Regions from separate parts of the Streptomyces sp. NPDC002032 genome, predicted to be linked through region 1. Evidence: riboswitches for the same ligand, from Rfam matches in the RefSeq annotation. Region 1 holds a riboswitch; each other region holds the start of a gene.

Region 1 (9,967 bases):
CGGCCACTTCGGGGAGGAAGGGCTGGTAGGTCATGTACGAGCGCGGGTCGACGACCGTGACGGTCGCCTCGCCGTAGCGCATCTTCTTCATGATGCGCTTGGCTGCGTACAGGCCTACGTACCCACCTCCTACAACGAGGATCCTGGGACGCTCCGTGGTGCTCATGCAACGAGTATCCAGCACCCCAAGGGGTGACGCTCGTGAGCCCCTTCACAAGGCGACACAAGGCCTCTGTTACACTGCGCGGCCCACGTGACCCAGATCATGGCGGACAACGGGAACCACGACCCCCCGGGAATCGTTGTTCACCCGTCCTGAACTGGCCTCCGAGGCCTGAACCGGACTGGACCACCGGCCTTCGTCGCTACCTCTGATACGAAACCCGTCGCGTCCTTTCTTCACACAAACGCACGGAGAAACGGCCCTGCGACCCCCTAGAAGGCCTCGAACGGACCTTCTGTTGGCCCAATGGCCCGGATTTCCTTGTGAAGAACTTCACGAAGTTCATGTGGACCAAGGGACTTTCGGCCCCCGAAGGCCCTCTCCGGGGCCCGCGCACGGCCCGTACGCGGCCGCCCCCCGGCCCTCCCTCGCCCCGCCCACGAGCCCGCCATCGGGCGGAACCCGATCTTCAGCCCCCACCCCCGCCCGCCGGTCCACCACCACGGCGGCATCCAAGCGCCCCGCGCGACGCAGCGACGTCTGACGCAGCCTCCGAGGACGGGCGGAAGGGGCTCCGGCCGGTTGGCCGGAGCCCCTCGTTCGGCGGCTCAGTGGGCCAGGGGTCCCCGGCCGGCCTCGGCCTCTTGCGCCTCTTCGGCGGTCTTGATGGCGATGCCGTCGAGGATGTCGTGCTCCGAGACCACGACCTCCCGCGCGCCGGTCCGTTCCATGATCGCCAGGAGGACCAGGGCGCCGGCGCCGATCACGTCGACCCGGCCCGGATGCATCACCGGGATCGCGGCGCGTTCGGCGTGGGTGGAGGTCAGCATGCGCTCGCTGATCTCGCGGACCCGCTCGTAGGGGATGCGGGCGTGGTGGATCGCCGCGCTGTCGTACGCCGGCAGGTCAAGGGCGATCGCGGCGACCGTGGTCACCGAGCCCGCCAGGCCCACCAGGGTGCGGGCCCGTTCCAGCGGGACCGTCTCGGCGGCCAGGTCCAGCGCCGCCTCGATGTCCGCGCGCATGGCGGCGATCTGGGCGGCGGTCGGCGGGTCGGTGACCTCGCCGTCCACCACCAGGTGGCGTTCGGTCATCCGGACGCAGCCCACGTCCACCGAGCGGGCGGCGCTCACGTGCTCCTCGCCGACCACGAACTCCGTCGAACCGCCGCCGATGTCCACGACCAGGAACGGCCGCTCCAGGTCGGTGCGGCCGGTGAGTTCCCTGGTGGCGCCGGTGAAGGAGAACTCCGCCTCCTGATCACCGGAGATCACCTCGGGCTCCACGCCCAGGAGGTCCAGCACGCCCCGGACGAACTCGTCCCGGTTCTCGGCGTCGCGCGAGGCCGAGGTGGCCACGAAACGCACCCGCTCGGCGCCCAGCTCCTTGATCACCGCCGCGTACTCGCGGCAGGCCGCGAAGGTGCGCTCCAGCGCCTCCGGGGCCAGCCGGCCCGTCCGGTCCACGCCCTGGCCGAGCCGGACGACGGTCATCCGCCGGTCCAGCTCGGTGAGCTCCCCGGTGGCGGGGTCGCAGTCCGCGACGAGCAGGCGGATGGAGTTCGTACCGCAGTCGACGGCCGCGACCCGGGTCACTCGGATTCCTTCCGCTCCGCGCACGGGGTGACGCAGGCGCCCTTGGCCCACCACTCGGGCAGCATCGCCAGGGCCTCGTCGCCGAACGGGTTCACCCCGGGGCCGGCCGCCAGCGAGTGGCCGACGAGCACGTGCAGGCACTTCACCCGGTCCGGCATGCCGCCGGCGCTCGGGAAGCCCTGGAGCACCTCGATGGCGTCACGGCGCTCGATGTAGTCCTCGTGCGCGGCCCGGTAGGCGGCGGCCAGCTCGGGGTCCTGCGCGAGGCGGGCCTGCATCTCCTTCATGACGCCGTTGGCCTCCAGCGTGCCGATGGCGGAGGCCGCCCGGGGGCACGTCAGGTAGTACAGCGTCGGGAAGGGGGTGCCGTCGGGCAGCCGCGGGGCGGTCTCGACGACGTCCGGCCGGCCGCACGGGCAGCGGTGCGCGATGGCGCGCAGCCCGCGCGGCGGGCGGCCGAGCTGCTGCTGGAACGCTTCGATGTCCGCGTCGGTCGGCTCGGTCCGGTCGGTCTGGGGCGGGGGCGTCTGCATGCCTGGAGGGGGTCTCTTCGTTCTCGTGGATGGGTACGGGCGGGCGCGGGGCTCACTCGCCGGGACGGTCGGCCTTGTCGACCCCGTCCCAGACGTTGGAGTACCAGGGCCGGTCGGATCCGGACTGCCCGCCGCGACGGTGTTCGGCTGCGCCGGAACCGGGGTCGGTCATGATGTAGCCGATCTCCCCCGGGCGCAGGAAGTGCAGGTGTCTGCGGGCCTGCTGTTCCGCGTAGGCGGGGTCCTGCCAGCGGGCCTTCTCGTCGCGGAGCTGGTCGAGGCGCTTGCGCGCGTCGTCGGCGGCCCGCTGCTGGTCCGCGATCTCCGAGCGCTGGGACACGTACTGGCGCATCGGATACGCGAGGGCGACGACCAGGGTACAGAGGACGAGCACCAGCAGGGCCGCCCGGCCGGTGAGGCGGCTGCGGCGGACGACCCGGCGGGACTGCGAGCGGTAGACGTGCGCCGCGGTGCGTTCGCCGAGCTGGCGCAGCCTGGTCGCCGTCGAGAAGGTGGAGAACCGATCCCGGTTCCCGGCCATGGTCCCGCCTCCCCTGTGCGCGCACTACGCAATACGTCCCCGCACACGGTACGGGACCGAGTGCGGGGACGTACGGAGGCGAGACCCGCGGGCCCCGATCAGCCCTTGAAGCGGGGGAAGGCGGAGCGGCCCGCGTACACGGCGGCGTCGTCGAGGATCTCCTCGATGCGCAGCAGCTGGTTGTACTTGGCGACGCGGTCCGAGCGGGCCGGGGCGCCGGTCTTGATCTGGCCGCAGTTCACGGCGACGGCGAGGTCGGCGATGGTGACGTCCTCGGTCTCGCCGGAGCGGTGCGACATCATGCACTTGAAGCCGTTGCGCTGCGCCATCTCGACGGCGTCGAGGGTCTCGGTCAGCGAACCGATCTGGTTCACCTTCACGAGCAGGGCGTTCGCGGAGCCCTCCTCGATGCCGCGGGCCAGGCGCTCCGGGTTGGTGACGAAGAGGTCGTCGCCGACGATCTGGACCTTGGAGCCCAGCTTGTCGGTGAGGGTCTTCCAGCCGGCCCAGTCGTCCTCGTACAGCGGGTCCTCGATGGAGACCATCGGGTACGCGGAGACGAGCTCCTCGTAGTACTCGGTCATCTCGGCGGCCGAGCGGGACTGGCCCTCGAACTCGTACTTGCCGTCCTTGTAGAACTCGGACGCGGCGACGTCGAGCGCGAGCGCGATGTCCTTGCCCGGGACGTAGCCGGCCTGCTTGATGGCCTCGACGATGAGGTCCAGCGCGGCGCGGTTGGACTCCAGGTTCGGGGCGAAGCCGCCCTCGTCACCGAGGCCGGTGGACAGGCCCTTGGTGTGCAGGACCTTCTTGAGGGTGTGGTAGACCTCGGCACCCCAGCGCAGCGCCTCGGAGAAGGACTCCGCGCCGATCGGGGCGATCATGAACTCCTGGATGTCGACGTTGGAGTCGGCGTGCGACCCACCGTTGAGGATGTTCATCATCGGAACGGGCAGCAGGTGCGCGTTCGGGCCGCCGAGGTAGCGGAAGAGCGGCAGGTCCGAGGCCTCGGACGCGGCGTGCGCGACGGCCAGGGAGACGCCGAGGATGGCGTTGGCGCCGAGGGAGCCCTTGTTGTCGGTGGCGTCCAGGTCGAACATGGCCTGGTCGATCAGGCGCTGCTCGGTGGCGTCGTAGCCGACGAGCTCCGGGCCGATCTGCTCGATGACGGCGAGGACGGCCTTCTCGACACCCTTGCCCATGTAACGGTTGGGGTCACCGTCACGGAGCTCGATGGCCTCGAATGCACCGGTGGAGGCGCCGGACGGAACGGCAGCACGGCCGGTGCTGCCATCGTCGAGGCCCACCTCGACCTCGACCGTGGGGTTGCCTCGGGAGTCCAGGATTTCCCGGGCTACGACGACGTCGATGGACGGCACGAGCATCTCCTTCTGGGATGTGACGCTGGGTGTGCGGTGGCGTGTCAGGCCGTGGGACGGCCTTGCCGACTAGAGCCTAACCGGCTCGGGGCACTCGACCGTCCGACCGCCCGGGTCCTGGGACGAAAAAGGGACCGAATACCCCTCTTCCCGGACATACGGCTCCGGGACGCGGGCACCCTCGGCGGCGCCGGGAGGCCCGTCGGGACGGGCGGCTGGGCGGACAGCACGCCGCCGCCCGGCGCGTGGGGGGATACGCGCCGGGCGGCGGACGGTGTCACGGTGTCACGGGTGGCGCGCCGTCAGCGGGCGCGGCCGGGTTGTTGCGCGGGAGTTCAGCCGACCTTCAGCTTCTGGCCCGGGAAGATCAGGTCAGCGTCGTCGACGATGTCCTTGTTGAGCTCGAAGAGCTTCTCCCAGCCGCCCTGGACGCCGTTGGCCTGGGCGATGGTGCCGAGGGTGTCGCCCTCCTTGACCTCGTACGAGCCGTTGCCGGTCTTCACGGCGCCGGACTTCGGGGCGGTCTTGACCGGCGCCGGGGTCTCGGAGCGCTCGGAGCGGGTGACCGGGGCCTCGGCGGGGCGCTTGGACTCCGCCTTCGGGGTGGCCGGCTTCACGGGCGCGGGCTTCGCGGGCTTCGCGGCCTCGGGCTGCGTGGCGGGCTTCGGCTTCGCCGGGGTGGAGGTCGAGCCGCCACCGTTGTACGAGGAGTTGGACAGGCCGACGCCGCAGGACGGCCAGGCGCCCTTGCCCTGGCCCTTGAGGACCTTCTCGGCGATGGCTATCTGCTGCGACTTGGAGGCCTGGTTGGCCTGCGCGGCGTACGCCTTGCCGCCGTACGCGGCCCACGTGGAGGCGGAGAACTGGAGACCGCCGTAGTAGCCGTTGCCCGAGTTGATGGCCCAGTTGCCGCCGGACTCGCAGGAGGCGACCTTGTCCCACTCCGTGGCGGTGGCGGCGCTGGCGGAGCCGGCGGCCATCAGCGGGGCCGCGACGGCGACACCGGCGACACCGGCGAGCGTGACGATGCGGACGGCCTTGGAGCCGCGGCGGTGCTTGCCCTTGCCGGAAAGCAGCATGGATTTCTCCTCACCGACGCCTTCGAGGTGAGCTGTCGGGTTCGGGCGGATGAGTTGCCCGGTCACGTGTCGAGCACGTGGCTTAACCCCTAGCCGGTCGTGACCGTCTCTCAACGGCCGTTCCCGGCGACTACCTTGGTTCCCCCGCTCCTGCCTTCGGCGCTTGCGCGACGACTGTTCCCTCCGTCCGCCGGCAGGATTCGGCGATGCGGTCGAAGGAGCTCGCGGTGGCGAGCGATTCAGAAGGTAGACAGGTCTCTCCCGGATGTTCAACGCGCGACATCAGGGAGAAACCGGCCTACTTGCGTTCCGAAAGTGCACGTTTGCGCAGGTGAGGGCAGGGTTTGCGGAAGTTCCGGAACGAGACACGCCAGTTGACCGGAAGAGACGCATGTCTCACTTGCCGATAACGGACATTCAGCTCTTTCCGGATGCCCGAACTGCCCCTATTCCTTGGTTAGATCCAGGTTTTGGCCGGGCTTGATGAGGTCCGCGTCCCCGCCGATGACCTGCTCGTTGGCCTGGTAGAGGGCGTTCCAGCCCCCCGTGAGCCCGTTGGCGTGGGCGATGGCGGCGAGGCTGTCGCCCGGCTTCACCGTGTACGTGGGCTCCGCGGCGGCGCCTGACGCCGCGCCAGGGGCCGCCGGCACCTCGATGGCCGCCGGGCCGCGGTGCTTGCCCGCGCCGTCGCCCTTCTCGGCAGCGGGGGTGGCGGCTCCCGGGGTGGCCCCGGGGACGGCCGGGGCCGTCGGGTCCACCGGGGCGGTCGGGCTGACCGGGGCCGTCGGGGCGGTCGGGTCCGCCGGGGTGGAGGGCGTCCCCGGGGTGGACGGGGTTCCCGGAGTGGCCGGGGTGGTCGTCGGCGGCACCGACAGGTCGGTGGAGGGCACCGAATAGTCCGGGTCGGGCATGACGGGCAGTCCGCTGGTGGGACCCAGGGGGTAGTCCGGCAGGCCGCTCGGGCCGGCGGAGGGCGAGGAGCCCGGCTGCGGGGTCGGGGCGCCGAAGTCCGTCGGCTTCCCGCCCGAGCCGGTGGCGGGCACCGAGGCGTCCGGCCGGGACGGGGAGGGGGCGACCGGCCCCGGGGCGTTGCCCGGGTCCACCTGGGCCGCCGGCCCCTGCTGGGTCAGCCCGGCCGAGGCGGAGCACAGCGGCCACGCCTGGGGGCCCTGGGAGGCCAGCACCCGTTCGGCGACGGCGATCTGCTGGGAGCGGCTCGCGAGGTCGGGGCGCTCGGCGTAGGCGAGCCCGCCCGCGTTCTTCCACTGCTCCAGGGTGAACTGGAGCCCGCCGTAGGCTCCGCTGCCGAAGTTGGCGCTCCAGGTGCCGCCGCTCTCGCAGTCGGCGACCTTGTCCCAGGTGGCGGTGTCCGCGGCACCCGCGCTGCCCGCCGCGAGCAGCGGCAGGGCCAGGGCGGAGCCGGTGACTCCGGCGGTGACGACCAGGGCGGGTACCTGGCGGGGACGTCTGTGGCGGCCGTTCCCGGAACGCATGAGGCTGCACCTTTCGCATAACGGCGGGGTAACGGCAGAACCTAGCCGCCTTCGAACGGATGTCACAAGTTCGACGGTGGACTGACTTCCGGTCAGGCGACCGGAATCCGGAGCCGTGTTGCCGGGCGGGCGCGCCGCCGCCCCGCGGCGCGGGCCGCGCTCAACCGTTTCGGGGTGTGAAGCGGACCGGCAGGGTGCGCAGGCCCCGCATGATGAGCCCGCCGCGCCAGCGCAGGTCGGCAGGGGGAACGGCAAGTTCCAGATCCGGCAGACGCGTCAGCAAAGTCGCGAGCGCCGTCTGGCCTTCGAGACGGGCGAGCGGGGCGCCGAGACAATAGTGGATGCCGTGGCCGTAGCCGAGGTGCTGATTGTCACTCCGGGAGAGGTCCAGGGTGTCCGGGTCCGCGAACCGGGCGGGGTCGCGGTCGGCCGCCGCGAGGACCACCAGGACGGGGTCCCCGGCGGCGACGTCCCGGCCGCCGAGGGTCAGGGGCTCGGTGGCGAACCGCCAGGTGGCCAGCTCCACCGGGCCGTCGTAGCGCAGGAGTTCCTCGATGCCGGTCTCCAGGAGGGCGCTCTCCCCCGCCGCGAGGGAGTCCTGGAGGCGCACCCGCTGGTCCGGGTTCATGAAGAGGGCGTGCAGCCCGTTGCCGATCAGGTTCACCGTGGTCTCGAAGCCGGCGAACAGCAGGATGAAGGCCATCGCGGTGGCCTCCGCCTCCGTGAGGTGGTCCCCGTGGTCGCTCGCCCGGATCAGGTCCGAGATGAGGTCATTGCCCAGATCATCCCGCTTGCGGTGGATGAGTTCCCCGAGGTACGTCCGCATCTGCTTGACGGACCGGGCCACTCCGCCCCGCGGGCCGCCGCCGTGGCGGATCATCATCCCGGCCCAGTCGCGGAAGTCGTCCTGGTCCTCGCGCGGTACGCCGAGCATCTCGCAGATGGCGTAGATGGGGAGCGGGAAGGCGAACTCATGGATGAGATCGGCCTCGCCCGTCTCCGCGTCCCCCGCCTTCTCGACGATCCGGTCGATCAGGTGGTCGGTGAGCTCCTGCACGCGCGGGGTGAACTCGGCGACCCGGCGCGGGGTGAACGCCTTCGACACCAGCCGCCGCAGCCGGGTGTGGTCCGGCGGGTCGATGTTCAGCAGGTGCGTCATCAGCTCCGCCTTGCGCTCCCCGGGGATCCCCGTCTTGCCCTTGGCGTGCGCGGGTTCCGCGTGGTGCGCGGGATTCTTGCTCAGCCGCTGGTCCGCGAGGGCCTGCCGGGCGTCGGCGTACCGGGTCACGAGCCAGGCCTCGACCCCGCTGGGGAGCTTGGTGCGGTGCACCGGGGAGTGCTCGCGCAGCCAGGCGTACGCCGGGTAGGGGTCGGTCGCGAACTCCCAGTCGAAGAGCGTCGGGCCCTGGGGGGCGGCGGGGTCGGCGGGGGGCGGGGAGGTCTGCTCATGCACCCGATGACGTTATCCCGCCCGGCGGCCGCCACCCCATATAGGTGGTTCGCCGCGGCTGTCCGTAGATCGGCCGTCCCTTGACCTCGCCTTCCCCGCCCTTCCTACTTTCGGTTTTGTGGATGTGAGGATCTTGAAACGCAGTTTCGCGGTGGTGGAGCGACGGGCCGAGCACGCGGTCAAGTTCTTCTACGCCCACCTCTTCTGGCACAACCCCGGACTCCGAACCCTCTTCCCGCCCTCCGCCGACGGCATGGAACGCCAGCGCGACCGGCTCTTCGCCGCGCTCACCCATGTCATCGCCCACCTGGAGAGCGGGACCCTCGTCCCCTATCTACGCGACCTCGGCCGCGACCACCGCAAGTTCCTGGTCGGCCCCGAGCACTACGCCGCCGTCGGCACCTCCCTGCTCGCCGCCCTCGCCGAGACCTCCGGCCAGGCCTGGACCCCCGACGTCGAGAAGGCCTGGAGCGAGGCCTACCAGGTCATGGCCGACGCCATGACGACCGGCGCCCGGGCGAGCGCCGACCCGCCCTGGTGGGACGCCGAGGTGGTGCGCCACCTCCAGTACGGGGAGGACATCGCCGTACTGACCCTGCGCCCGCACGCCCCGCTCCCCTACCGGAGCGGCCAGTACGTCAGTGTGAGCAGCGAACGGGTCCCGGCCACCTGGCGCACGTACTCCCTCGGCAACGCGCCCCGCGCCGACACCACCGTCGACCTGCACGTCAGCCGTATCGAGGGCGGCCTGCTCAGTACCGCCCTGGTCCGCGAGGTCCGGCCCGGCGAGGGGCTGCGGCTCGGCGCCCCCGGCGGCGGCCTGTTCCTGCGCCGGGCGGACCGCCCCCTGACCCTGATCGGCGCCGGGACCGGCTGGGCGCCGGTCCGGGCCCTGCTGGAGGACCTGGTGGAACGCCCTCCCGATCAGGACGTACGGCTCTTCGTCGTCGCCCGGGACGCCGCCCACCTCTACGACCGCCCGCTCATCGACGCGTACGCCGCCTCCTGTGGCTGGCTCGGCGTCACCTACATCACCCCCGCGCCCGGGCAGCACCGCAACCAGGCCACCGACCGGCTGGCCACCGCCCTCGGCCACCGGGCCCTGTGGCGGGAGCAGGACGTCTACCTCAGCGGGCCGTCGCCGTTCATCGAGGAGACCGCCCACCTCCTGGAGGAACTCGGCACCCTCCCCGAGCGGCTCTTCCACGACGCGGTCCCCGCCTCCGGCTCCGCCCGGACCCGGCCCCTCGGCTTCGGCGAGTGGTTCCTGAACCGCCCCGACCCGCACTGGCACGACCCCGCCGCACGCGCCCCGCGCCGCGCGGACTGACCCGGCCGGCGGACCGGCCGGCGGCTCAGCCGGCGGACCGGCCGACGCCCTCGGCGGCCCTGATCGCGTCCCGGTAGGCGCGGGCCGCAGCCCGCAGCGCCGTCTCGGGGTCCGTCCCCTCCGCCTCGGCGCGCGCCGCCAGCGCGAGCAGTTCGTAGCCGATGCCCTCGCCCCGGGGAAGCTCCACCCCGAGGTCCGCCGCGCGGGCCCGGCCGGCGAGCTTGGCCGCGAGCGCGAGCCCGGGCTGGGCCACCGGGATCCCGTCGGTGACCGACTCCCGCTGCTTCTCGACCGCCTTGGTGGCCTGCCAGTGCGCGTTGACGTCCTCGGGGGAATCGGCCCGCGCGTCCCCGAAGACGTGCGGGTGGCGGCGGATCAGCTTGTCCACCAGGTCCCCGGCGACG
Region 2 (9,967 bases), on a different contig from region 1:
AGCACGTCGCGGCGCACGGCCTGGACGCGGCCTCGCTGCGGCAGCGGATCACCGGTTTCCTGCGCTGACCGCTGACCGCTGACCGCTGACCGCTGACCGCCGGGGCCCGGGGCGGCCGGGGCCTCGGGGCGGCACCGCCGTCAGCCGTGCCCGTCCTCGCGCCGGTGGACCAGCGCCACCAGCTCGGCGGCGAGCGCCTTGACCGTGCCCAGGCCCTCGGTCCCCCAGCGCCTCGGCACCACGTCCACCGCGCACACGGTGCCGAGGACGATGCCCCGCCGGTCGGTCAGGGGCGCCCCCACGTACGAGCGGATCCCGCTGCCGTCCACGACCGCGTTGCCCGCGAAGCGCGCGAAGTCCCGTACGTCCTCCAGGACCAGCGCCCGGCGCCGCACCACCACGTGCGGGCAGTAGCCGTGGTCCCGGGGCAGGACCCGGGCCGGGTAACCGGCCTGCGCGGCGCCCGCGCCGTGGTGCAGGCCCGCGAAGAACTGCCGCTCCTCCCCGACGAAGTTGACGCCGGCGTGCGGGGCCCCCAGCGTCCGCGCGACCCGCGCCGCGAAGGCGTCGAGTTCCGGGTCCGCCCGCTCCCCCAGGCCCAGTTCGCGCAGCCGGGCGGTCCGCGCCGGGGCCTCCCGGTCCACCGGGGTCAGCAGCAGGTGGCCGGTCGATTCGTAGTACGTCATGGCGGTTCCCCCGGTTGCGGACGGTCTTGCCTGGCGGTGGAGAGCAGGTGGTGGACGAGGGCCGCGAGGGCCGAGGTGCCGGACCGGGTCAGCCGCGCGTCGCACCGTACGACGGGGACGGCCGGGCTGAGCCCGACCGCCTCGCGGACCTCCCCGGCGGTGTAGCGGTGGGCGCCGTCGAACTCGTTGACGGCGACGACGAAGCCGATCCCGCGCCGTTCCAGGAAGTCCACGGCGGGGAAGCAGTCGGCGAGTCGGCGGGTGTCGACGAGCACCACCGCCCCCAGGGCGCCCGCGCACAGCTCCTCCCACAGGAACCAGAAGCGCCGCTGGCCGGGCATGCCGAACAGGTACAGGACGTGCCGGTCGTCGAGGGTGAGCCGGCCGAAGTCCAGCGCGACCGTCGTGGCCGTCTTCGCCTCCACCCCGTCGAGCCGGTCACCGCCCTCGCCGGCCCCGCTCAGCAGTTCCTCCGTACACAGCGGTTCGATCTCGCTGACCGCGCCCACGAAGGTGGTCTTCCCCGCCCCGAACCCGCCCGCGACCAGGATCTTCAGGGTCGCGGGCGGGGCGGGCGCCGGGGCGTCACAGTCGCCGGCGCAGGCCATCGAGCACCGCCCGGAGCAGGGTCTGGTCGTCGTCGGCGAACGCGCCGCTGCCGCCCGGGAAGCGGGGTGCACGCACCGAGACGGCCCCGTACTCCATCAGGTCGGACAGCAGCACCTTGACCACCACCGCCGGGAGCCGCAGCTGCCCGGCGACCTCGGCCACGGTCACCGCCGCCGTGCCCGCGCAGATCCGCAGCGCGAGGGTGTGCTCGGCGCCGAGCGGGACGCGCGGGCGGGTTCCGGTGGCGGTCACCAGGGACAGCAGGTCGAGGTGGACGGCGGCCCGCGTGCGGCCGCCGCTCGCGGTGTACGGGCGCGTCACCCGGCCCGCCGAACCGTCCAGCCAGGGCGTGTCGCGCGGTGCGCCGGAGCCGCTCTCCCCCCTCGTACGGGCCCTCATCGCTCCACGTCGACGGCGGGCGCGGGCCGGCGCGGCGAGGCGGCCAGGTACGGGCGGACGCTCTTGACCAGCATCGCCATCTCGTAGCCGAGCACCCCCGCGTCCGCCTCGCGGCCCGCGAGCACCGCCAGGCAGGTCCCGGAGCCCGCCGCGGAGACGAAGACGAGGGCCGTGTCCAGCTCGACCACCACCTGCCGGACCTCGGCCCCGTCCCCGAAGCGGGCGCCGGCGCTGCGGCCCAGCGAGTAGAGCCCGGAGGCCAGGGCGGCCATGTGGTCGGCGCTGTCCGGGTCGAGGCCGTGCACACAGCTGACGAGCCCGTCGGCGGTCAGCAGCACCGCGCTGCGGGTGTAGGGGACGCGCTGGACCAGGCCGCCGAGCAGCCAGTCGAGGTCCGAGAGGGTGCTTGTCTTCGTCGCCACTTCGCCGGCCATGGGGATGTGCTCCTTGCTGGGGTGGGGGGTCCGGGCGCGGGGCCCGGTTCATGCCTGCTGCTCGGACTGGGCGAGTCCGAAGCCGCGCTGGAAGGCCGCCATCAGCCCCGGGTCGTGCAGGGGCTGTTCGGCTTCCGGGGCCCGCCGGGGGGCGGGGGCCTCGCGGAGCTGGGGCGCGAGGTGCTGCTGGGCCAGGCGACGGGGCAGCGTGGGCCGTTCCCCGTCGCCGTGGTCCACGGGCGCGGGCGAACGCGCCGGGACGGCGGCGGTGGGGGCGGCCGCCGTCCGTACCGTCTGCTGCGGGAACACCGGACCGGGCGCCGGGCCCGCGGCGGCGCCGGAACCGGCCGGCGGCGACGTCGCCTCGGGCGGCGGCGATGCGGCAACCGACGGCGGGGCGGCAACCGACGGCGATGCGGCAACCGACGGCGGTACGACGGCCGCCGCGGGCGCCCCGGCGCGGGCGTCGTCCCCGGCCGGGGGCTGCGCCCGCCAGGCGCCGAGCCACTGGTCCGGGGTTTCCGCTTCAAGGCCGGGTCCCGTCGCCCCGGCCCCGGCGCGCTCCCCCTCCGGCCAGGGGCCGGGCGCGGACACGCGTACGGGCTCCAGCGGAGGGACCGCGCCGCTCTCGCCGGTCCCCCAGGAGGTGGCCCGCGACCCGCCCGCCGCGTCGGCGGCGCTCGGGGCCCGTGCCCCCAGCAGCGTCCGGGGCAGTACGAGGACGGCGAGCACCCCGCCGTAGATGTTGGACTTCAGCTCGACGGCGATGCCGTGGCGGCGGGCCAGCGCCGCCACCACGTAGAGCCCGATCCGGCCGTCGGCCAGCAGATGCCGGACGCTGACCTGGTCGGGGTCGCCGAGCAGCGCGTTCATCCGGTGCTGCTCCTCGGGCGGCATGCCCAGTCCGCGGTCCTCGACCTCGATGGCGATCCCGGCGGTGACCTGCTCCGCCCGCACCACGACATCGGTGTCGGGGGCCGAGAACACGGTGGCGTTCTCGACGAGTTCGGCCAGCAGGTGCACCACGTCGGCGACGGCGTGTCCGCGCACGGTGCCGCCCGCCGGGGGCACGACCTTGACCCGGGTGTACTGCTCGACCTCGGCGACCGAGGAGCGCAGCACCTCGCTCAGGTCGATGGGCCGGGTCCACTGCCGCCGCGAGGCGGACCCCCCGAGCACGGCGAGGTTCTCGGCATGGCGGCGGATCCGGGTGGCGAGGTGGTCGACGTGGAAGAGCTCCTTGAGCAGGTCGGGGTCCTCGACCGTGTCTTCGAGCTCGTCGAGGAGGGCGATCTCGCGGTGCACGAGCGACTGAAGGCGGCGCGCGAGGTTGACGAACACCTCGACCTTGCGGTCGCTGTCGCTCGGAGCGACCGGGGCGGCGAGCCGTACCAGCGTCGTGTGCGCCTGTTCGCGGGCACCCCGCAACTCCTGCGCGAGCAGCCAGAACTCGTCCACCCCGGCCGGGTCGGCGGCGGGCGGCGGACCGCTGGGGCCGCCGCGCACGGGCCGGCCCGGGCTCTCGCCGCGCTCCAGCCGCTCGGCGGCCGTCCGCAGCTCCTGGCGGCCGCGCACGCTGGAGCGGCGCAGGGCCTCGCAGCGGTCACGGACGGTCTTGGCGGCCCGCTGGGCTCCGAGCAGGGCGGCGGCGAGGGCGCCGACGACGAGCAGGGCGCAGCCGGCGAGCACCGGCCACAGCCGGGCGTCCCGGGCGCCGGCGCCCCCGCCGAGCTGGAGGGTGAAGATCACGGCGGCGGCCCCGCTGAGCCCGGCGGCGAGGGTCGGCAGGAGGGCCGCGCGCAGCAGCTGGGGGCGTATCTGCCGACCGGGTCCGGTGACGGCGTGTCTCGACGGGGAGTGGCGGGCGGCGCGGGGTCCGGACATCGGCGTCCTCGGTACGTGGGGCCCGGCCCCCAGCGGTCGCGGGGTCCGGTGTTGATCACCGGATACCCACGCTAGACCGCACCCTCCCGCAGCCGGAGCCCAGTTGGGGAACTTCGGCGGGCTGCTTCCCGCTCCCGGTGGAGCGCTCGTACGGCCGCCCGAATGCGCCGGGAGCGCGTACGCGAGGACACCGCGGGGGCGTACGGCGCACCCGGCCGTCCTCACGCCCCCTGCGTCCCCCGCACCCCCTGCGGCCCGGGCGCCCCCCACCAAGCACCCGGACCCCACGGCCCACTCCGGCCCGGCGGGCGAACCGGCGTGCGCGCCGGCCTCCGCGGTCAGTACCGGCGGGGGCGCTTCCGCACCTGCCACATGTGCTGGTGCTCACGCATGATGCAGTCAGGCCTCCCCTCAGGGGGACTTGACGGGCTCCGACTCTCCTTGATCACTCACAGCCGCAGACGCGATGCGCGCCGCTGCCGCCGCCGCTGCGCCGGCCTGTCCGGCCGGAGTGGAGGACGTGTCTCCCGTGGAGCGGATGGAGTGGTCGTAGGTGAACGGCTTCCACCACTGCTCGGTGGGGACACCGGGCGAGGCCGGCTCGAAGGGCTGGCCCGGGATGGGCAGCGCGATCTTCTGGCCGGCCTTGTCCGCGGCGCTCACCGAACCCTCACCGGGCTCGTCCCACGGGTGGGGTGCGAGGTTGAAGGTGCCCCAGTGGATCGGGAGCATCACGCCGTGCGGCTCCCCGCCCTGGAGGTCCAGGTGCGCCCGCATCCCCTCTTCGGGGGTCATGTGGATCTCGGGCCAGTACTCGGAGTAGGCGCCGATCTGGATCATCGTGGCGTCGAAGGGGCCGTGCGCCGCGCCGATGCTCGCGAAGCTCGCCGTGCCGTCGGGCGTACTGGGCATGTAGCCGGTGTCTCCGCTGTGGAAGATCCGGTGTTCCTCGCCCGCCACGACCCAGGAGGCCCACAGGGTGAACTGCTGGTTGCGCAGACCGCGGCCGCAGAAGTGACGGGCCGGGGTGGCGGTCAGGGAGAGCCCCGCCACCTCGGTGCTCTCGTTCCAGTCGAGCTCGCGCAGCCGGTCGGGGCGCACGCCCCAGCGCTCCAGGTGCGCGCCGACGCCGAGCGGGACGGCGAAGACCGTGTCCGTGCTGGCCAGGGCCTTGATCGTGGGGAGGTCGAGGTGGTCGTAGTGGTCGTGGGAGATGACCACGACGTCGACCTCGCCGAGGGCGGCCAGCGGGACGGGGACCGGGTGCAGCCGCTTGGGTCCGGCGAAGGGGAAGGGGGAGCAGCGCTCGCCCCACACCGGGTCGAAGAGCACCCGGCGCCCGTCGATCTCGGCGAGGACGCTGGAGTGCCCCATCCACGTCAGGCGCAGCCCGCTGACCGGCGGCTTGGCCAGCTCGGCCAGGGTGGTCGGGTACACCGGGATGGGCGCGCCGGGGTTGCGCCGGAGCCGCTGCTCCTTGTGGAAGTAGATCTTGGCGAACTCGACCATCGACCCGGAGGGCCTGGTCCGGGCCCCCACGGGGTTCTGGAACACGCCGTCGGCGAAGTGGGGCGAGCGCAGGATCCGCTCCAGCCGGGCGCCGGACGGATCCGCGCCGAAGGCTTCGGGCCGCAGGGCGCGCAGCCGGGGACGCAGGGGAAGGGAGCCGGTCAAGGCGCCTCCTGGGAAAGGTGCAGGATGGAGTGGCACGGTGGTACGTCTACGACCATCCCAACGCACGCCGGGCCCCGAGGATTCCGCCCCGGGGCCACGTGTCCGCCCGTCCGCCCGCTCGTGCCTCCGCGCGCCCGCGCCGTCGCTAGAGCGGCAGCAGGTCGGGGCGCTTGGCCGCGACGTGGTCGCCGGAGGACTCCCCGCGCAGCCGGCGGCCGATCCAGGGCACGAGGTGCTCCCGCGCCCACTGGATGTTGTCCCGGGTGACGTCCACCGATCCGCGGGGCGGGGTCGGCGGCCACGGCTGGTCCGGATCGGTGGGGACCTCGTAGCCGAGGACCTGCGCGGCGCGCAGGGCGACCCGGGTGTGCCCCTCGGGTGAGAGGTGGAGCCGGTCGCCGTCCCAGGCCCGGCGGTCCTGTACGGACTTCAGGGACCAGAGGTCGAGGACCGGGCAGCCGTAGCGGTCGGCGATGGCGCGCACGTGGGCGTTGTACGTGGCGATCTTGCCCCGCAGGTGCTTGAGCACCGGCACGCCCCGGGTGTCGAAGCCGGTGGTGATCATGACGAGGCCCACGGCGCCGGTGAGGTCGGCCACGGCCGCCTCGAACCGCTCCGCCGCGTCGTCGGGGTCGCTGCCGGGCCGGATGATGTCGTTGCCGCCCGCGCAGAAGGTGACCAGGTCGGGGGCGAGCTCCTTGGCTCTGGGGACCTGTTCGGCCACGATCTGGTCGAGGAGTCTGCCGCGCACCGCGAGGTTCGCGTACCGGAAGTCGTGCTCGTCACGCCGGTCGGCCAGGAGTACGGCGAGCCGGTCCGCCCAGCCGAGATACGAATCCCCCGGTCCGGGGTCCCCCACGCCCTCGGTGAAGCTGTCCCCGATCGCCGCGTACGAGCCGATGGTCTTGGGTGTCGTCGTCGTCGCTGCCACGGGACACCATCCTTCACCCCCGCAACCAACCTACGCCAACGTAATGAGGGGTTGACGGACCGTGATCTATACCACGCGAGGGATAAGGAATAAGTACACGTGGGGCCGGGACCCCCCTCTGGCCCCGGCCCCACGCGTGTCCGAGCCGCCGCGGCGGCAGCCGTCAGACGCTCACGCCCTTGGAGCGGAGGTAGGCCAGCGGGTCGATGTCAGAGCCGTACGACGGTCCGGTGCGGATCTCGAAGTGGAGGTGCGGGCCGGTCACGTTGCCGGTGGCGCCGGAGAGGCCGATGCGCTGCCCGGCGGTGACGCTCTGGCCCGCCGAGACGGACAGCTGGGAGAGGTGGCCGTACTGGGAGTACTTGCCGTCGGCGTGCTTGATGATCACCTCGTTGCCGTACGCGCCTCCCCAGCCAGCGGAAACGACGGTGCCCGCGCCGACCGCCTTGACGGTGGTGCCGGTGCTCGCTATGAAGTCGACGCCGGTGTGGTAGCCGGAGGACCACATGCTGCCGCTCTGGTGGTACGGGGTGGAGGTGCCGCCGTCGACCGGGGCGACGAAACCGGAGCCGGTGGCGGGGGCGGCGGACTCGGCCGGGGCCGTGGACCCGGCGGGCGCCGGACGCTGGGCGGGGACCCGGGTGCGCTGCCCCTGCGGGGCGGCGGACTTCGGGGCCGGGGCCGCGTCGGCGGCGGTGTCACCGGTGGCGCCCTGGTCGGACGGCGCCTCGTCGGCCGCCGGAGCCTTGGTGGAGGATCCCTCGGCCGGGGCCTCAGGGGCCTTGGGGGCGGCGGCCCGGGCGGGGGCGCCGAGCGTCAGCCGGAGTCCCGGGTGGATGAGGGAGGGGTTCGCTCCGACGGCCTCGCGGTTGTCGTCGTAGAGCTTCTCCCAGCCCCCCGAGAGGTGGCGCTCGGCGGCGATCTTCGACAGGTAGTCGCCCGGTACGACGGTGTAGACGGCCGGGGCGGCGGCGGCCGACGCCGGCGCGGGGGCGGCGGTCCGGAGGGCCTCGGGGAGCGGCGCGGACAGCCCGGCCTGTGCGGGCGTCGCGGCCGGGGCGGCCGCCTGCGCGCCGGCGGCACCCATCAGCGGCAGCGCGAGGGCGGCGCCGCCGGTGCCGGCCACGGCGAGGCCGCGGGACAGGGATCGGGACTTCGGGCGGCGGTGCTTACCCTTTGCGGGCATGGCGAATTCCTCTCCGTCGCCTGCGAGGTGAGCTGTCGGGTTCGGACTGGAGATCTCCGGCCGTACCCGCGGTGCACGCGTACGACTTCACCCCGAGCCGTCCGGAAATGATCCGGAACGGCGGCTTACCTGGTTCCCCCGCTCCTGCCGCGAGCGTCGATGGTCGGGTGCGGTTCCCGGGCGGCGGCAGGATTAGGCGGTCCACCCGGATCGATCGCGAAGGTAATCGAGCGGGGCCGTACACAACAAGCCATGAATTCCCTGACGGAATCGCAGGTATGAGGGATCAACGGAATTCCCGTCACCCTGCGTCCATTCCTGGACGGCAACAGCCGCTCTGGCAAGGGAATTCACACATCGCGATCAGGCACGGACGGTCACCGTATGATCTGGCTCACGGGGCTTGGCGCGATCTCGCCTTCACCTATGGCAAGTTGGCCCCAAAGCGATCAATTCGGACACTCGCGACCACCAGGACCACCCGGAGGAGCACACGTGACCCAGCAGATACCCCAGCCCCTGCCCGGCGGCCCCGAGCCCGCACCGGAGTTGACCGGCGTCCGCAACTTCCGCGACGTGGGCGGCCTGGCCGGCGCCGACGGGCGGAGGGTCAGGCCGGGACGGCTGTTCCGAAGCGGACATCTCGCACATGCCACCGAAACCGATGCGGAGTTCCTCCGGACGCTCGGTCTGCACACCGTCTTCGACTTCCGCAACGGGGCGGACATGGCGCTGGAGGGCCCGGACGTCGAGCTGACGGGTGTCCGCAACGTGAACATCCCGCTGACGGACCCGGCCGACGGCCGGGAGTTCTGGAAGATGGTCCGCGAAGGGGACCTCGGCCAGCTCCGGACCGCGCTCGGCGAGGGCAGGGCGGCGGCCCGGATGACCCAGTCCTACCGGACCATGATCCTCTCCCGTACGGCCGAGCACGCCCGGGTGGTGCACGCGCTCGCCGAGGACAGCGTCCCGGCGCTGATGCACTGCGCCGCGGGCAAGGACCGGGCGGGCGTGTCGATCGCGGTGACCCTGCTCGCGCTCGGCGTCGGGCGCGAGGCGATCGTGGCGGACTACCTGGAGTCCAACGCCCCGCACAACCGCTACCGGGTGCGGCGCGGCGGCGACGCGGCCGAGGAACGCTCCCCCGAGGTGATGGAGCTGCTGGCGCCGCTGTTCGACGCGCGCGCCGAGTACCTGCTCGCCGCGTTCGGGACGATCGACGAGCGGTGGGGCGGAACGGAGCGCTACCTCACCGAGGGGCTCGGCCTGGCCCCCGCCACCCTGGAACGGCTGCGCGACCGGCTGCTGGACTGAGCCCCGGCCCCCGGCCCCGGCCCAGCCGGGGGCCGCGCCAGGGGGACGCGCCAAGGAGATCGCGCGCCAGGGGGCCCGGTGCGTACCGGGCCCCCCGGCGCGCACCGGGTCAGCGGTTGGCGACCGCCTGCTTCATCAGGGTCCGGCCGAAGTCCCACATCAGCCCGCCCCCGCCGTGTGCCTCGTCCATGACCTCCCGGAAGGCGCCGACGAACCGGTCCACGTCCCGCTCGTCGACGATCAGCGGCGGGATCAGCTTGATCACCTCCAGGTGGTCGCCCGAGACCTGGGTGAGGATCCGGTGCCTGCTCAGCAGCGGGGCCACCACCATCTGCGCGAACAGTCCCTTGCGGGCCGCCTGGAGCACGGCCCAGCGGCTGCGCAGCCCCAGGGAGGACGGCCGCCCGAACTCGATGCCGATCATCAGCCCGCGCCCCCGCACCTCGTGCAGCAGCTCGTACTCGTCCACCATGGCCGCGAGCCGGCCGCGCAGCAGGTCGCCCATGGCCCGGGCGTTCGCCACGACCTCCTCGTCCTCCATCACGCTGAGCACGGCCAGCCCGGCCGCCATCGCCTGCGCGTTGGAGCCGAAGCTCGCGGAGTGCACCAGCACCCGGTCCATGGAGGAGTAGACCCGCCGGAAGATCCAGTCCTTGCCCAGGGTCGCGCCGACGGGGACGTAGCCGCCGGAGAGGGCCTTGGCCACGCACACCAGGTCCGGTTCCACTCCCGGCTCGTGCTGGTACGCGTAGAAATCGCCGGTCCTGCCGAGGCCCGTCTGGACCTCGTCGGCGATCAGCAGCGCCTTGTGGCGGCGCAGCAGTTCCTGCGCGGCGAGCAGGAATCCGGG
Region 3 (9,967 bases), on a different contig from region 1:
ACCCGGCCGCCCTCGCAGACCAGCGCGCACACGTCGAGCGAGACCCGACCCGACCAGGACATGCCCAGCACGTTGCGGTCGGCCGCCGGAGGCTGCGCAGCCGCCGGCTGTGTCACCGGCTGCGCCGCCGCCCGCTGCGCCGGTACCGCCGGGGTCCGCGCGCCGCCGCCGAGCCGTCCGCGCAGCCCGTACCGGTGCAGCAGCTCCACCAGGTCCGCCCCGGGAACCAACTCCAGCGGCTTGCCGTTGGCAAAGGTGTACGACCCGGGCCCGAAGGACGCGGTGGTGACGAGCACCCCCTTGTTCGCCCCCTTGTCCTGGACCGTGCCGTACAGGTCCCGCACCGCCGTCGGCGGGACGGTGTTGCGGTAGCGCTTGACCTGCACCACGATCCGTCCGCCCCGGATCGGCGCCGGGTCCAGCGCCTCCACGTCCACGCCGCCGTCTCCCGACCGCTGCGTGGTCACCGCCTCCATGCCCATCGCCCGGAAGAGCTCGGCGACCAGGTTCTCGAAGGCGATCGGATCCATCACGAACAGGTCCGGCTCGTCCTCGTCGCCGTTCCCGTCCGCGCCCGGGCGGCCGCCGTGGCTGACGACACCGCCGCTCCCGCCGACCTCGTCCGGCCTGCGGCCCGGCCGTACGGCCGTCAGCTGGTCCGGCCGCGCCGACAACTGGCCGCGCAGCCCGTCGGCCAGGCAGTCCACCGCGCTCACCTGCTCCAGCCGCAGCCCGGAGAAGGCCGCCCGCGCCGCCTGCACCGTGGCCAGTACGATCTGCGCCTCCCGGCCCGTCACCGGATCGTGGTCGTCCACGAACCCGTTGACGACCACCGAGTCCAGCGCCCCGAACTCGTCCGCCGCGTACACCTCGCGCAGCACCAGCAGCACGCACTGGGCCAGCAGGTCCCGGTACAGCGCCCGGCGCTGCGTGGCCGGCCGGGCCGTCTCCTTGTCCTGGTCCGTACCGGCCACGTACCGCACGGACTTCGTCTCCGGCACGGCCTCGTAGCGGGGCAGCTCCCAGTCCAGCACCAGCTGCCGCGCCGCCGGGTCGTAGGCCGCGGACACCTGGCGGGGCAGTTCCTCGGGCCACGCCGTCGAGGCGTACAGGGCCGCCGAGAAGTACTCCACGGCCGCCTCGGGGTCCCCCGCGCGCAGGGCGCCGGCCAGGTCGGTGAGGCCGCTGTTGTGGTGGCGGATCCCGGCGAGCTGGCCGGCCGCCCAGCGGTCGTACTGCTGCCGGTACGCCGCCAGTTGCCGCAGCCGCTCCTGCTCCGCGGCGTGCGCGGCCTGCCAGGCGTGCGTGTACCGGTCGTGGGCCTCGCGTTCGGCCTGGGCGCGGCGGCCCGAGCCCAGGGTCCAGCCGCTGCTCTGCTGCTGGAACTGGTGCAGCTGCGGCATGGGCACCGGGTGGGCCAGGGTGCCGGGGTCGAAGGGCGCGAGCCGCTCGTCGCGCACCAGGGCGGACATCCGGAACGCCGGCGCCCGGCAGCCCGCCGCCAGCAGCCCCTGGAGGGCGGCCACCTCGGCCTCGATCCGCTCGGTGCGACGGCGCGCCTCCGCCTCGCGGTGCTGCCTGTACGCGGCCTGCTGCTCCCGCCGGTCCCGGGCCGCGTCCCGCTCGTAGGCCCGCTGCCGGCGCTCGGCCTCGCGCTGCTGGATCACTTGCGTCCGCTGCTGCTGGCGCTGGGCCTCGGCCCAGACCCCGATCAAACCGCTCGGCCGACGACTCATCAGTGCTGTTCTCCCCCCGCCCGCGTGTACCGGGAAAACAGTAGTCGGGACCGGGGGCGGGCGGCCCGGCAACCGCCCGGACCGCCCGCCACCACCTCCCGGGCACCCGGGAACGGGTGCCTAGAGCACGCCTCCCGCCAGGGCCTCGACCGGGGCCGGCAGTGCGCCGCCCGAGCCGTCACGGCGCGGGTCCGGGGCCGGCAGTGCGGCCGGGGTGCCGTTCGCCGAGGCCGCGCGGACCGGGGCGTTCCCGGCCCAGGCCAGCACCAGCAGGTCCTCGCCCTTCAGGAACCGCTGGCAGCGCACGCCGCCCGTGGCGCGCCCCTTGCGCGGGTACTGGTCGAAGGGGGTCAGCTTGCAGGAGCGCACCGAGTCGTCCAGCGTGCCGTGCGAGCCGGCCACGCTGAAGACCACGGCGTCCCGCGACGGGTCCACGGCCGAGAAGTGGATCACCTTGGCGTTCTCGGCGAGCTTGATGCCCGCCATGCCGCCCGCCGGGCGGCCCTGGGGCCGCACCTGGGCCGCCGGGTAGCGCAGCAGCTGGGCGTCGTCGGTGATGAAGACCAGGTCCTCCTCACCCGTGCGCAGCTCGACCGCGCCGACGACGCGGTCACCCTCCTTGAGGGTGATGACCTCCAGCTCGTCCTTGTTCGCCGGGTAGTCCGGCACGACCCGCTTGACCACGCCCTGCTCGGTGCCCAGGGCCAGGCCCTGCGAGGACTCGTCGAGGGTGGTCAGGCAGACCACCGTCTCGTCGGCCTCCAGGCCGGAGAGGAACTCCGCGACCGGGGCCCCGCCCGCCAGGTTCGGCGCGGCGTGGGTGTCCGGGAGCTGCGGCAGGTCGATGACCGGCAGCCGCAGCAGCCGCCCGTAGGAGGTCACCACGCCCACGTCGGCCCGGGCGGTGGCGGCCACCTGCGAGACGATCAGGTCGTGCTTCGCACGGCCGCCGCCCTCCTCCTGCGAGAGCGCACCGCCGTTGGCCGTACGGGCCAGCAGGCCGGTGGAGGACAGCAGGACCCGGCACGGGTCGTCGGCGACCTCCAGCGGGACCGCGGCGACCGCCGTGCCCGCCGACTCCAGCAGCACCGTCCGGCGCTCGGTGCCGAACTTCTTCGCGACCGCGGCCAGTTCGGAGGAGACCAGCTTGCGCAGCTCGCCGTCCGAGTCGAGGATCCCGGTCAGCTCGTCGATCTCCCCGGTCAGCCGGTCGCGCTCGGACTCCAGCTCGATCCGGTCGAAGCGGGTGAGGCGGCGCAGCGGGGTGTCCAGGATGTACTGCGTCTGGATCTCGCTCAGCGAGAAGCGCTCCATCAGGCGCTCCTTGGCCTGCGCGGAGTTGTCGCTGTCCCGGATGATCCGGATGACCTCGTCGATGTCGACCAGGGCCACCAGCAGGCCCTCGACCAGGTGCAGCCGGTCTCGCCGCTTGGTGCGGCGGAACTCGCTGCGGCGCCGGACGACCTCGAAGCGGTGGTCGAGGTAGACCTCCAGCAGTTCCTTCAGGCCCAGCGTCAGCGGCTGCCCGTCGACCAGCGCGACGTTGTTGATGCCGAAGGACTCCTCCATCGGCGTCAGCTTGTACAGCTGCTCCAGCACGGCCTCGGGGTGGAAGCCGTTCTTGATCTCGATGACCAGGCGCAGGCCGTGCGAGCGGTCGGTGAGGTCCTTGACGTCGGCGATGCCCTGGAGCTTCTTCGAGCCGACCAGGTCCTTGATCTTGGCGATGACCTTCTCGGGGCCGACCGTGAAGGGCAGTTCGGTGACGACCAGGCCCTTGCGGCGCGGGGTCACGTCCTCCACGGCCACGGTGGCCCGGATCTTGAAGGTGCCCCGGCCGTTCTCGTAGGCGTCCTTGATCCCGGACAGGCCGACGATCCGGCCGCCGGTGGGCAGGTCCGGGCCCGGCACGAAGCGCATCAGCGCTTCGAGGTCGGCCTCCGGGTAGCGGATCAGGTGGCGGGCGGCCGCGATGACCTCGCCGAGGTTGTGCGGGGCCATGTTGGTGGCCATGCCGACGGCGATTCCGGAGGCGCCGTTGACCAGGAGGTTCGGGTACGCCGCCGGGAGGGCGACGGGCTCGCGCTCCTGGCCGTCGTAGTTGGCGGTGAAGTCGACGGTGTCCTCGTCGATCGACTCCGTCATCAGTGACGTGGCGTCGGCCATCCGGCACTCGGTGTAACGCATCGCGGCCGGCGGGTCGTCGTTGCCGAGCGAACCGAAGTTGCCGTGGCCGTCGACCAGCGGCAGCCGCATCGAGAAGGGCTGCGCCATGCGCACGAGGGCGTCGTAGATCGACGCGTCACCGTGCGGGTGCAGCTTGCCCATGACCTCGCCGACGACGCGGGCGCACTTCACGTAACCGCGGTCGGGGCGCAGGCCCATCTCGTTCATCTGGTAGACGATGCGCCGGTGCACCGGCTTCATGCCGTCCCTGGCGTCGGGCAGGGCACGGGAGTAGATCACCGAGTACGCGTACTCGAGGAAGGAGCCCTGCATTTCGTCGACGACGTCGATGTCGAGGATCTTCTCCTCGAAATCCTCCGGCGGCGGGGTCTTCGTGCTGCGGCGGGCCATCGCTGCGCGGCTCCTTAACCAAGAATCGGGGGGTACGGGGTGCCGGACGAGGGCCGTCCGGCCGGTGTCGACGCGGACCATTGTGGCCCGGCGCACCGACAACGCCGACTCCGACCCCGGGCGACCCCCCGGACGGAGTCCAAGGGGCGGACCCGGGAACTTCTCCGGTGGCCGACGCGCTTGCATACAGTGGCAGGTCTGACAGAAATCTCTGCATCGCGATCGAAGGGACCACATGCCCATGGGTCACACGGCCACAGCTCAGGCCGGCTCCGGCGGCCTGACAGCGACCGAGCACCGGCTGGCCAACGGCCTGCGCGTGGTGCTGTCCGAGGACCACCTCACTCCGGTCGCCGCCGTCTGCCTCTGGTACGACGTCGGCTCGCGCCACGAAGTCAAGGGGCGGACCGGTCTGGCTCACCTCTTCGAGCACCTGATGTTCCAGGGTTCGGCGAGCGTACCGGGCAACGGGCACTTCGAGCTGGTCCAGGGCGCCGGCGGCTCCCTGAACGGCACCACCAGCTTCGAGCGCACCAACTACTTCGAGACGATGCCGGCCCACCAGCTGGAGCTCGCCCTGTGGCTGGAGGCGGACCGCATGGGCTCGCTGCTGGCGGCCCTGGACGAGGAGTCCATGGAGAACCAGCGCGACGTCGTGAAGAACGAACGCCGCCAGCGCTACGACAACGTGCCCTACGGCACCGCGTTCGAGAAGCTGACCGCCCTCGCCTACCCCGAGGGCCACCCGTACCACCACACCCCGATCGGCTCCATGGCCGACCTGGACGCCGCGTCCCTGGAGGACGCGCGCAACTTCTTCCGTACGTACTACGCGCCCAACAACGCCGTCCTGTCGGTCGTGGGTGACATCGACCCCGCGCAGACGCTCGCCTGGGTCGAGAAGTACTTCGGCACCATCCCCTCGCACGACGGCAAGCAGCCCCCGCGCGACGGCTCGCTCCCCGAGATCATGGGCGGCCAGCTCCGCGAGGAGATCGTCGAAGAGGTACCGGCCCGCGCGCTGATGGCCGCCTACCGGCTGCCGCACGACGGCACCCGCGAGTGCGACGCGGCCGACGTGGCGCTGACCGTGCTGGGCGGCGGCGAGTCCTCCCGCCTGCACAACCGCCTGGTGCGGCGCGACCAGAGCGCCGTCGCGGCCGGCTTCGGCCTGCTGCGCCTGGCCGGCGCGCCCTCGCTGGGCTGGCTGGACGTCAAGACCTCCAGCGGCGTCGAGGTGCCCGCCATCGAGGCGGCCGTCGACGAGGAACTCGCGCGGTTCGCCGCCGAGGGCCCCACGGCCGAGGAGATGGAGCGCGCCCAGGCGCAGCTGGAGCGGGAGTGGCTGGACCGGCTGAGCACCGTCGCCGGCCGCGCCGACGAACTGTGCCGCTACGCCGTGCTGTTCGGCGACCCGCAGCTGGCGCTGAGCGCGGTGGGGCGCGTCCTGGACGTCACCGCCGAAGAGGTGCAGGCCGTGGCCGCGGCCCGGCTGCGCCCCGACAACCGTGCGGTGCTCGTCTACGAGCCGCTGCCCGGCTCGGACGAATCCGACGAGTCCGACGAGTCCGACGAGAACGAGAACGAAGGGGCGGAGCAGTGAGCGACGCCGTAGCCGTCACGATGGCCTTCCACCCGCGCCCCGAGGCCGGCGAGGCCAAGCCCTGGGCCTTCCCGGCCCCCGAGCGCGGCGCCCTCGCCAACGGCCTGACCCTGCTGCGCTGCCACCGCCCCGGCCAGCAGGTCGTCGCGGTCGAGGTCAACCTCGCGGCCCCGCTGGACGCCGAGCCCGAGGGCCTCGACGGGGTGGCCACCATCATGGCCCGTGCCCTGTCGGAGGGCACCGACAAGCACTCCGCCGAGGAGTTCGCCGCCGAGCTGGAACGCTGCGGAGCCACCCTCGACGCGCACGCGGACCACCCCGGACTGCGGGTCTCCCTGGAGGTCCCGGCCTCCCGCCTGCACAAGGCCCTCGGCCTGCTCGCCGAGGCGCTGCGCGCGCCGGCCTTCGCCGACAGCGAGGTCGACCGCCTGGTGCGCAACCGGCTCGACGAGATCCCGCACGAGCTGGCCAACCCGCAGCGCCGCGCCGCCAAGGAGCTCTCCAAGGAGCTGTTCCCGGCGGACCTGCGCATGTCCCGCCCGCGCCAGGGCACCGAGGAGACGGTCGCCCGGATCGACTCCGCGGCCGTCCGCGCCTTCTACGAGGCCCACGTGCGCCCCGCCACCGCCACCGCGGTGGTCGTCGGCGACCTGACCGGCATCGACCTGGACGCCGTGCTGGCCGACACCCTCGGCGCCTGGACCGGCAACACCGCCGAGCCGCGCCCGGTGCCGCCGGTGACGGCGGACGACACCGGCCGGGTCGTCATCGTGGACCGGCCCGGCGCGGTCCAGACGCAGCTGCTGATCGGCCGCATCGGGCCCGACCGGCACGACATCGTCTGGGCGCCGCAGGTGCTCGGCACGTACTGCCTCGGCGGCACCCTCACCTCGCGCCTGGACAAGGTGCTGCGCGAGGAGAAGGGCTACACCTACGGGGTGCGGGCGTTCGGCCAGGTGCTGCGCTCGACCGCCGACGGCAAGGGCGCCTCGATGCTCGCCATCAGCGGTTCGGTGGACACCCCCAACACCGGTCCCGCGCTGGAGGACCTCTGGAAGGTGCTGCGCACGCTCGCCGCGGAGGGTCTGACCGACGCCGAACGCGACGTGGCCGTGCAGAACCTGGTGGGCGTCGCCCCGCTGAAGTTCGAGACGGCCGCGGCCGTCGCGGGCACCCTCGCGGACCAGGTGGAGCAGGAGCTCCCCGACGACTACCAGGCGCAGTTGTACGCACGGCTGGCCGAAACCGGTACGGCGGAGGCCACTTCGGCGGTCGTGCGGGCCTTCCCGGTGGACCGGCTGGTGACGATCCTGGTGGGCGACGCGGCCCAGATCGAGGAGCCCGTACGGGCCCTCGGCATCGGAGCGGTCACCGTCGTCACGAACTGACGGTGCGTTTGGGAGGGGCTTCGGCGGATCATCCGCCGGAGCCCCTTTTGTCTGTTTCGTCGTGTGGTTGCGCGTATGGGGTGTGGCGTACGCAACAAAAGGGCTCGTGTGTTTGGCGATTGACTGATGATCCGCCTAGCGTCGGACGTGCTGTCCGTCACTTGTGACCGCCGCACCGGCGGCACCGGACAGCGATCGCCGAGTCCCCGTCAGGCGCGAGCCTGGGGAGCCGGGGACCCACATCAGTCCCTGGGGTGAATCGGACCGCCTCGTCAGAGGAGGCCCGTAGGAGACCTTCCTGCTCCGAACCCGTCAGCTAACCCGGTAGGCGAGAGGGAAGGAAAGGATCAACCCCTTCATGGCCTCTGGCAGTCGTGTCGCCGGTAAGCACCGTGGTTCCAGCCGTCTGAGCCGCAAGACCGCCGGCTATGCCGGTGTAGCCGCCCTCGCCACCACGGGTGTGGTCGCCGCCGTCGCCGCCCCGGCGTTCGCCGCGGACCACAGCGCCCCCTCGGTCGAGGAGACCGGCCAGACCGCGATCGTCGTCGCCGACGGCCTCCAGGACGACCTCGAGGTGCAGGCCGCGTCGCAGCAGGTCGCCGCCGAGGCCGTCGCCGCCCAGGCGCAGGCCGAGGCCGAGGCCAAGCAGCGGGCCGCGGAGGCCAAGCGGGCCGCCGAGGCCAAGGCGAAGACCGAGCGCGAGGCCGCCGAGCGCGCCGCCCGCGACGAGGAGCGCAAGCGCCTCAACACCTTCGTCGCCCCCATCGAGGGCTCGTACGTCAGCACCCAGTACGGCGCCGGCGGCGGCATGTGGTCCTCCGGCAGCCACACGGGCATCGACTTCCACGCCGACGAGGGCACCTCGGTCCACGCGGTCGGCGCGGGCGTCATCGTCGAAGCCGGCTGGGGCGGCGCGTACGGCAACAACGTCGTCATCAAGCACAACGACGGCACCTACACCCAGTACGGCCACATGGTCTCGCTGAACGTCTCGGTCGGCGAGAAGGTCACCGCGGGCCAGCAGATCGGCCTGTCGGGCTCCACGGGCAACTCCAGCGGCCCGCACCTGCACTTCGAGGCCCGCACCGGCCCCCAGTACGGCTCGGACATCAACCCGCTCGCCTACCTGCGCAGCCACGGCGTCGGCGTCTGACCCGCACCGCACCACCCGCACCACCCCGCACTTCGGAAGAAGGCCCCGGCTCCCAGAGCCGGGGCCTTCTTCGTCCTGCCCGCCGCGGCGAAATGTTTCGGATATCCGGCCGTCATCGGAAATTATCGTGAGCTGCAATAGAGTCGCAGCACGGTCCCGAATCCGGCGAAGGTGCCGGGCGGATAATCCAGCGGAGGTCCGGCCTTGCGTATTCCGGCGCACGCGGTGTGCACAGCGATCCGCGACGACATCGTCTCCGGCTTCTTCGGTCCGGGCGGCCGGCTGACCGAGGAGGTGCTCGCCCGGCGCTACGGGGTCTCGCGCGTCCCCGTGCGCGAGGCGCTGCGCACTCTGGAGTCCGAGGGCTTCGTCACCACGCGGCGGCACGCCGGCGCCTGCGTGGCGGAGCCGACCGAGCAGGAGGCCGCCGATCTGCTGGAGCTGCGCGCGCTGCTCGAACCGCTGGCCGCCTCCCGGGCCGCCCGGCGGCGTACCGAGGCCCACCTCAAGGTGCTGCGCGGATTGGTCAGGCTGGGCCAGGAACGGGCCCGCAAGGGGCAGGGGGAGGATCTACGGGCCCTGGGGGGCTGGTTCCACGAGACGCTCGCCCAGGCGTCCGGGAGTCCCGGGCTGACCGCCCTGCTGATCCAGACCCGGCGCAAGATCGCCTGGATGTACGTGGTGGGGGCGCCGGCGCGGCCGGCGGACTCCTGGGCGGAGCACGGCGCGATCGTGGACGCGGTGGCGCGCGGGGACGCGGAACGGGCTGCGGCGCTGACCGCCTTGCACGCGCAGCGGGCCGCCGTCGTGCACCGGCCGCGGGTGAGGACTTCGCAACCTGCCGTCAACACGGCGAGCGGTCGTTATTAACAAGGGTGCCGTATACAGAGGGGTGAGCGGATCCGATATCTCGACGGCCGCCGTATTCTTTGGTGGCCGGAATTCTCGGAAATGCCTTCCATTCCGTAAGCCGGAACCGGAGCCGGAGCGGTAAGCCGTAATCCCGAGCCCGAGCCCGAGCGGAGCCGGAAAACGCGGAAGCCGCCGTCCCCGGGGTGGGGGGACAGCGGCTTCCGCGTTACCGGACCCGAAGGGTCAGACGGTCTCCGGGAGCTCCTCGAGGCCCTCGGCGACCAGCTTCGCGAGGCGGTCCAGCGCGGCGTCCGCACCCTCGGCCTCGGAAGCGAGAACGATCTCCTCGCCGCCCTGGGCGCCCAGGCCCAGGACCGCCAGCATGGAAGCGGCGTTGACGGGGTCGCCGCCCGCCTTCGCGATGGTCACCGGGACGCCGGAAGCGGTCGTCGCCCGGACGAAGATCGAGGCGGGACGAGCGTGCAGGCCCTCGGCCCAGCCGACGTTGACGCGGCGCTCTGCCATGGTGATGCCCTTCAGGTTCTTACGGTTGTCTAGACCAGTCTCTCACGACGCCCGGACTGCTCGGACCGACCTTCGGCCCCTTTCCACCGCCGTTCGGCCCTCCCCAGCTTGCACTGCTTTGCCCCGGCCCGCC

The links. A riboswitch is a leader RNA that binds a small molecule or an ion and turns the genes downstream of it on or off. The one in region 1 is predicted to bind cyclic di-AMP.
Positions count from the first base shown of each region.
Region 2: another riboswitch for cyclic di-AMP. It lies ahead of ACFYYT_RS29225 (peptidoglycan DD-metalloendopeptidase family protein); the one in region 1 lies ahead of ACFYYT_RS20900 (transglycosylase family protein).
Region 3: another riboswitch for cyclic di-AMP. It lies ahead of ACFYYT_RS15435 (M23 family metallopeptidase); the one in region 1 lies ahead of ACFYYT_RS20900 (transglycosylase family protein).

Region 1 covers NZ_JBIASM010000008.1:268,189-278,155, reverse strand. Annotated here, with positions in the region: gene ACFYYT_RS20925 (NAD(P)/FAD-dependent oxidoreductase) at 1-166, opposite strand, end outside; gene ACFYYT_RS20920 (Ppx/GppA phosphatase family protein) at 772-1,758, opposite strand; gene ACFYYT_RS20915 (DUF501 domain-containing protein) at 1,755-2,291, opposite strand; gene ACFYYT_RS20910 (septum formation initiator family protein) at 2,344-2,832, opposite strand; gene eno (phosphopyruvate hydratase) at 2,931-4,217, opposite strand; gene ACFYYT_RS20900 (transglycosylase family protein) at 4,547-5,290, opposite strand; cyclic di-AMP (ydaO/yuaA leader) riboswitch at 5,293-5,462, opposite strand; gene ACFYYT_RS20895 (transglycosylase family protein) at 5,737-6,783, opposite strand; gene ACFYYT_RS20890 (cytochrome P450) at 6,944-8,236, opposite strand; gene ACFYYT_RS20885 (globin domain-containing protein) at 8,358-9,563, shown strand; gene ACFYYT_RS20880 (nucleoside triphosphate pyrophosphohydrolase) at 9,589-9,967, opposite strand, start outside.
Region 2 covers NZ_JBIASM010000016.1:113,291-123,257, reverse strand. Annotated here, with positions in the region: gene ACFYYT_RS29265 (transketolase) at 1-68, shown strand, start outside; gene ACFYYT_RS29260 (GAF domain-containing protein) at 141-686, opposite strand; gene ACFYYT_RS29255 (ATP/GTP-binding protein) at 683-1,294, opposite strand; gene ACFYYT_RS29250 (DUF742 domain-containing protein) at 1,272-1,694, opposite strand; gene ACFYYT_RS29245 (roadblock/LC7 domain-containing protein) at 1,691-2,128, opposite strand; gene ACFYYT_RS29240 (ATP-binding protein) at 2,177-4,012, opposite strand; gene ACFYYT_RS29235 (MBL fold metallo-hydrolase) at 4,424-5,686, opposite strand; gene ACFYYT_RS29230 (SGNH/GDSL hydrolase family protein) at 5,832-6,617, opposite strand; gene ACFYYT_RS29225 (peptidoglycan DD-metalloendopeptidase family protein) at 6,781-7,803, opposite strand; cyclic di-AMP (ydaO/yuaA leader) riboswitch at 7,808-7,972, opposite strand; gene ACFYYT_RS29220 (tyrosine-protein phosphatase) at 8,299-9,117, shown strand; gene ACFYYT_RS29215 (aspartate aminotransferase family protein) at 9,227-9,967, opposite strand, start outside.
Region 3 covers NZ_JBIASM010000005.1:317,348-327,314, reverse strand. Annotated here, with positions in the region: gene ACFYYT_RS15455 (restriction endonuclease) at 1-1,736, opposite strand, end outside; gene ACFYYT_RS15450 (DNA topoisomerase IV subunit A) at 1,857-4,313, opposite strand; gene ACFYYT_RS15445 (pitrilysin family protein) at 4,555-5,916, shown strand; gene ACFYYT_RS15440 (M16 family metallopeptidase) at 5,937-7,304, shown strand; cyclic di-AMP (ydaO/yuaA leader) riboswitch at 7,491-7,650, shown strand; gene ACFYYT_RS15435 (M23 family metallopeptidase) at 7,663-8,457, shown strand; gene ACFYYT_RS15430 (GntR family transcriptional regulator) at 8,662-9,327, shown strand; gene ACFYYT_RS15425 (HPr family phosphocarrier protein) at 9,553-9,834, opposite strand.